2 linked regions of the Armatimonas rosea genome follow. The protein of the gene in region 1 interacts with the protein of each later gene in a pairwise test. Links are inferred from orthologs where the notes say so. Each region holds a gene or a part of one and is shown in the gene's direction. Other genes may lie near its edges.

Evidence for each region.
Region 2: the proteins of rlmN (region 1) and ftsZ interact in binary tests that used the Escherichia coli proteins (3 or more experiments, as listed by UniProt). The link is inferred for Armatimonas rosea from one-to-one orthologs.

What each region holds. Positions count from the first base shown.
Region 1 is NZ_JACHGW010000004.1:37,636-40,796, forward strand. Bases 48-2,894 are described here. They hold rlmN (dual-specificity RNA methyltransferase RlmN), read left to right. Parts: upstream 48-841; coding sequence 842-1,948; downstream 1,949-2,894. Other genes in these bases: HNQ39_RS19540 (ATP-dependent DNA helicase), read left to right, coding at 48-185; HNQ39_RS19545 (hypothetical protein), read left to right, coding at 213-671; HNQ39_RS19555 (NYN domain-containing protein), read left to right, coding at 1,945-2,894. Outside these bases: more of HNQ39_RS19540, read left to right, coding at 1-47; more of HNQ39_RS19555, read left to right, coding at 2,895-3,161.
Region 2 is NZ_JACHGW010000001.1:1,604,222-1,607,520, reverse strand. What follows is about bases 60-3,044. They hold ftsZ (cell division protein FtsZ), read left to right. Parts: upstream 60-950; coding sequence 951-2,138; downstream 2,139-3,044. Other genes in these bases: HNQ39_RS07450 (glycosyl hydrolase), read right to left, coding at 2,187-3,044; ftsA (cell division protein FtsA), read left to right, coding at 60-813. Outside these bases: more of ftsA, read left to right, coding at 1-59; more of HNQ39_RS07450, read right to left, coding at 3,045-3,299. UniProt on the Escherichia coli protein: Essential cell division protein that forms a contractile ring structure (Z ring) at the future cell division site. The regulation of the ring assembly controls the timing and the location of cell division.

The sequences.
Region 1 (3,161 bases):
TGCGCACCACCACCGACCGCGGCGTGGTCGCGATCCTAGACGCCCGGCTCTGGAGCAAGGCGTACGGCCGCAAGCTCCTCGACGCCCTGCCCCCCTGCCCCCGCACCGATCAAATCAGCGCGGTCGCACAGTTCTTCGTCCCAGTCCCAAGTGACAGCGCCAGCGCGGCTCCTACAGGCAAGTAGGGGTTTGGGCCATGATCTAGCGTAGTCATGCGAAAACGCTTCCTTGTCCTTCTCGCCGTTACGGCTCTTGTCCTTCGCTGTAACTACAGCCTCAAACAGGAGCCTGAGCACTTAAAACCTGAAGACATTATCGGCGTTTGGCAAGGTTCGTACTTTGGCGGCAATGAGACGTTTACCTTCAAGGGCGATGGGACGTTGGTTCAGGAGTTCACTCGCGATGGGAAATCTCTCTACAAAAGCTCTTCCCATTGGATGATTTTCACCGGGCAAGGTGACGGCATGGATGGGGTCGAGGTCTCTGAGGGAGTCTATTGGTCTTGCGAGGGAAAGTACCCTCAGGTGTCTGCAACGTTCGAGAAGTACCAGCCCCTCACCATCCACTACATGAACCGAGGGTATTTTGATGATAAGAAGATCCTCATGATCCGGGAAGATGACCTCTCCAATGGTTACTTCCTCTCGAAGGAAGGCCAGCCTACACTATAAATACCTCGCCCCCGACGGTAAACCTCGGGGCTATGGGGCGCTTCGCGCCGCCTCCTCGTCCCTCGTCGGTAAAATTCCGAGCGGAGCGAGGCGGCGCGAAGCGCCCTATAGCCGGACGATCTCCGTCCTGGCTTACCGGATGATCTACTCCGGCATGATAATCTAAGGGCATGACTCCCACCCTTGTCGGACTCGACACCGCAGAACTCACCGCTCTCCTCACTCAAAAAGGACTTCCGGGCTACCGGGGCAAGCAGCTTGCCAAGGGCATCTACACCCGCTTCGCCCGCGACTTCGATGCCTTCACCGACCTGCCCAAGGCTCTGCGCGAGCAGCTGGCAGCGGAGACCGTTATCGGACCCTGCACCGAGCGCAGTGTACAGAGCGCCCCGGACGGCACGGAGAAGTATCTCCTGAACCTGCAAGATAGTGAGGTGATCGAGGCGGTCTATCTCCCCTACGATGATCGGACGTCGGTGTGTGTTTCGTCGCAGGTGGGCTGCCCGATGGCCTGCTCGTTCTGCGCCACCGGCACCGAGGGGCTGGCACGCAACCTGACCGCAGGGGAGATTGTCGATCAGCTCCTCTTCATGCAGGCCAAGCACCCCGAGCAGCGCATCTCGCACCTCGTGCTCATGGGCATGGGCGAGCCGCTCATCAACCTCCCCAATGTCCTCAAGGCCCTCAAGGTGCTCCACGACGAGGTCGGGCTCTCGTACCGAAACATGACGGTCTCGACAGTCGGGGTGGTGCCGGGGATGGAGAAGCTCGCCCAAGAGGACCTGCCTATCACGCTTGCGGTCTCGCTCCACGCGCCCAACAACGCCCTGCGCTCCGAGCTCGTGCCGCTCAATGAGAAGTACCCGATTGGTCGTCTGATGGAGGCTTGCCGCGACTATGTGAACACCACCAAGCGGCGCATCACGTTTGAGTATGTCCTCATGGCCGGCATCAACGACACGGAGAAGGAGGCCCACGAGCTCGGCGAGCTCCTCAAGCGCCAGCCGCTCTGCGCCGTGAACACCATTCCCTACAACTCCACCGATGTCGCCGCCCGCTACCAGCGCCCCACCCCCGAGGCAGCGCGGCTCTTCCGAGAGATCGTGGCATCGTACGGGGTTACCATCACCCAGCGCTACGAAAAGGGCCACCGGATCGCTGCGGCGTGTGGGCAGCTCAAGCGCTCCGCCCTCAAGCCCGGCTCCGCCATGCGCCCGCTTCCTCTCTTCCAGACCCCGGTCGCCGACGTGATCTCAGACCCGGAGCAGGCCGCATGACCGCCGATGAGTGGCGTGAGAAGCTCGCCACTCTCCCTACCAAAGAGATAAATCGCCTGCTCAAGTCCGAGCCAGGCCTGACCGCGCAGATCAGCACGGGCTTCCGGCCTGGCCCGGAGACCCTCAAGAACCCGGTCGTCCTGCGCCGGCTCGCCGAGGCGCTTCCCAAGAACCCCAAGCTCGCCGAGGCACTCCAGAGCCAGGAGGCACCAGAGCCGGTCGAAGCCAAGCCGAAACCCCTGCCGCCACCGACGCAAGCCAAGGCCGAGCCGAGCGTGGAGCCGTCGGAGAAGCTGCAGACGAAGCTAAAAGAGCAGCGTGCTGCGCTCAAGGCCAAGGAAGCGCTCCTTGCCGAGCAGGCGCTTCGACTCGCGCAACTGGAGAAAGAGCGCGATGCCGCCCTCACGGAGCGTGACAGCGAGCGTAGGGCACGGGAGGCTGTCGAGGTGCGCTTGGAGCGGGAACTGCGGCGCAAGGCCCCCGAGCCGGTCGCTGCCGTGGTTGTCGCGCCACCCACACCACCCACACCACCACCAATCGTCCCACCGGACGACAAGGCTGAGTGGATGCCTGATGCCCTCAACCGCCTGCTGCTGCGCGGCCACGATGCGAGCGTCTTGGGGCTCTGCCGGGAGCTTCTCTCGGATAAGGACCTCCCGGTTGCGGCGCGTGCCGGTGTGCAGGGAGTCTATGCCATGGCGCTGGGGAGTTTAGGGGCTACCGATGCACCGGAGCAGTTTCGGGTCGCCACGGAGGCGTATCTGAGTGCCGGGCGTGTGCTCGATGCCGCCGAGACCCTGCTCCGCGCCTTTCCTCGCCCCAAGCCAAGCACTGCGGAGCGCGCCCTGCTCCAGCGGCTCCTCGCCCTAGCAGAGCGGCGCGGCGAGCTGGAGGCACTGGGCCGGAGCCTGGCTCGCCAGCGCCTCACCGAGCCGACGGGCTACCGGTGCCTGCTTACCGCGCTGGAGACAGTCGGGGGGCGCTACCCGAACCTCTTGCCCAGCCCGAGTGTCACCAAGCTCTCCCCCGATGAGCCGGTCGCGCTCCCCACGGCGTCGAAGCGCGCGGCCAGTGTGACGGCGCGTCAGTTGGTCAAGGCAATCGACGAAGGCGAGGTGGTGCTGATTACGCGGGTCCGCGCCGGGCTTCAGGAGCTCCGCGGCACCAACCCGCCCCTTGCCGACGCGCTCCACAACGCAGTTGGTGCCCTCTC
Region 2 (3,299 bases), on another replicon or contig:
GGCCAAGAGGGCATTAAGAACCCGGTCGGGATGTGTGGGACGCGCCTTGAGGTAGACACGCATATTGTCACGGGGGCATCGGCCTTGCTACGCAATGTCACTGCCTGTGTCGAGAAAGCGGGGCTGGCAATCGAGGAGCTGATCCTGGAGCCCATGGCCTCCGGCGAGGCCGTTCTCCTGCCGGCGGAGCGGGAGCTGGGGGTCGCCTTGCTCGATATCGGCGGCGGGACCACCGATATCGCGCTCTTCCGGCAGGGCGAGATCTGCCACTCCGGGGTCGTGCCCGTGGGGGGCGAGCTGGTCACCCGCGATGTCGCCGCGTTCTTGCGGACATCGCTGGAGGAGGCGGAGCGGATCAAGTGCGCCTCGGGCTGCGCCCAGCCCGAGGCACTCTCCCCGGAGGAGACCCTGCCCTATGTCCTCCTGGGCAGCGATGGACAGGGACAGGCGGCGCGTCGTGAGCTCGCGGAGGTGATCGAGGCGCGCTGTGTGGAGCAGATGCAGCTGGTTCGCAAGGAGCTCTTGCGGAGCAATCTCTTCGATGCCCTACCGGCGGGTGTCGTGCTCTGTGGCGGCGGGGCGCTCTTACCGGGGCTGGTGCCCCTCACGGAAAAAGTGCTGGGAATGCCGGTCCGGCTCGGCTGTGTCCGAGCCGCAAGCGCTCAGGCAGCGGGCCTGGCACCGCCGAGCTTTGCGACGGCGTTTGGGCTGATACAATGGGGAGCAAAACGGGTCACACCGAAACAAACTCGCCGCCCCCGGGGAATCCTGGCGCGGCTGAGCGCTTTGTTGCCACAGCGACGGAGCGCTTGATAGAATTTACACAATACAAACAACTGTTTTGAAGGACACTTAATCAGGAAGAAGGAACCTAAAACAAAGTTTCCTTAATCATTTGTTCAAGGTGTTAATCGGGCAAGAGGCAATCAATGGAAGGACGGGGTAGCGGGATGAGTAATACGACACTGGACCCGTTTGCGCGAATCAAAGTGATCGGCGTAGGCGGCGGCGGACAGAACGCGGTCAATCGCATGATCGAGGCAGGACTGGCAGGGGTCGAGTTCTGGGCGATGAACACCGATATTCAGGTGCTCAAGACAACAGCGGCAGAGAACACGATGCAGCTGGGTGTGCGCCTGACCAATGGACTCGGCGCAGGCGGTGATCCCGAGATCGGGCGAGCGAGCGCGGAGGAGAGCAAGTCGGAGATCCAGCGGGCGCTGGATGGAGCCGACATGGTCTTTATTACGGCAGGCATGGGCGGCGGCACCGGGACGGGTGCGGCGGCCGTGATCGCCGAGGTGGCAAAGGACATGGGCATCTTGACCGTGGCCGTGGTCACCAAGCCGTTTCGTTTTGAGGGGCCACGGCGTGCACGCCTGGCCGAAGAGGGAATCGATCGGCTCAAGGGCAATGTGGACACGGTGATCGTGATCCCCAACGACCGCTTGCTCAATGTGGTTGAGAAGCGTGCGACCCTAGTCGAGGCATTCAAAGAGGCCGACGAGGTCCTGCGCCAGGGTGTGGCGGGTATCTCCGATATCATCACCATCCCGGGCCTGATCAATGTCGACTTCGCCGATGTCAAGACCGTCATGCGGGATGCAGGGACAGCCTTGATGGGAATCGGCTTTGCCGAGGGCGATCATCGCGCGATCGAGGCCGCACAGGCTGCGGTGAACTCTCCGCTCCTGGAGACCGAGATCTCGGGCGCACGTGCCGTCCTGGTCAATGTCACCGCAGGACCGGACCTCACCCTTGCCGAGGTCTACGAGGCCGCCGACCTGATCCGCGAGAAGACCGATGCCGAGGATGCTAATATCATCTTTGGTACCGTGGTCGATGCGCGCCTGCAGGGAGCGGTGCGAATCACGGTTCTGGCGACCGGCTTCCAGAACAGCGGCGGTGCGAAGAAGCCCAGCGTCTCGGCAACCAGCACCACCCCGATGCCTAGCCCGGCGCGTGTGGAGACCATCTTCTCCCGTGGCAATAGCAACGACACCCCTGCAGCGGCCCCTGCCCCTGTCGGTGTCGCGGCCGATCCTCACGAGGATGGTGGCACGGCGCCGCAGAAGGCTCCCGCTGCTACCGTAGCGACCGATATGCTAGATATCCCCACCTTCCTCCGCCGGCGCTGAGTCCGGCCCAACGGCCCCCTCCCCCTAAGCTGGGCGAGGGGGCTGTTTTTATTTCAGGGTCACCGGCCCGAGGAGCCCGCTGGGAGTCACGGGCCAGCCACTGGCATCGAAGTGCTTGTAGTCCGCATTGACAAAGTTGATGTCGTAGAAGTTCTGCCAGACCACCCCACGCCGGTCCAGGTCTCGAATCCGGTTCATCGCGCGGCTCGCGACCTCGATCTCCAGCACATTGCCCGTGGGCTTGGTCACCTCAATCTCCAGAGTAAACGGCGCGAGGATCACGGTTCCGAGCTCTTTCCCGTTGAGCCGCACCGCTGCACTCTCACAGACCATTCCTAGGTCCAGGGTATAGCGCCCCGGCGCGACATCAAAGACCGTCGTGTAGCGTGCCGTCCCCGAGAACGCCTCGTACGCCGCCCCCTGCTCGGTCCAAGAGCCAAGCTTCTCGCAGGAAAACGGCGGCGGCAGAGCGGGGCCGCCTTCGAGGAAGACCACCTCCCAGCCTGACACCCCCACCGTTTTACCTCCCCCCGCCGCTGAGACGGCGACCCGGGTACCTTCTGGGTGCGGCAATCGCTCGTTCCTCACTGCGAAGGGGGAGGTTAGGATAGCCGAGGCCTTGGGGGCGAGCTCGTGGCTGCCTTCGCCGCCGGTGAGGGGGTTGAGGCAGCGGCCCACGCTACTTGGGAGGGAGACGTTTTTGTCTGTGGGGTTGACCACGAAGCGCACGGTCTTGCCGTCGAGGGTCCGGCGCACGACGCTGAGGCCTAGGTCGGCGAGGGCTTCCCGCTTTGCGCCGGCTTGGGTGAGGGCGGCCTCCAGCTCGGCGTGGGGCATGGGGCGCAGGCCGCGCTTGGCGGCTTCGAGCTTGGCGCGGCGCTCGGGGAGCCTGCCGTTGCCGGGAACATCGCTGGGGAGCGCGTCCACGAAGAAAACCGGGATCGCGAGCCGCTTGAGCCGCGCCAGAGTCTCGGGCGGGAGGTGCGTCGTCTTAGGAACGACTACGGCCTTGTAGCGCGCCGGGAGCTTCTTGGCGAGCATGCGGTCCGAGACAAAGTCAAACTGCCAGCCCCGGTCAAAGAGCTCCTGGGCGAGCGGCCCGATGCTCTGCTTCTCCAGCCACCCACGCTGGTGGACCGTGAGCTTCTCGATGCGGCCTTT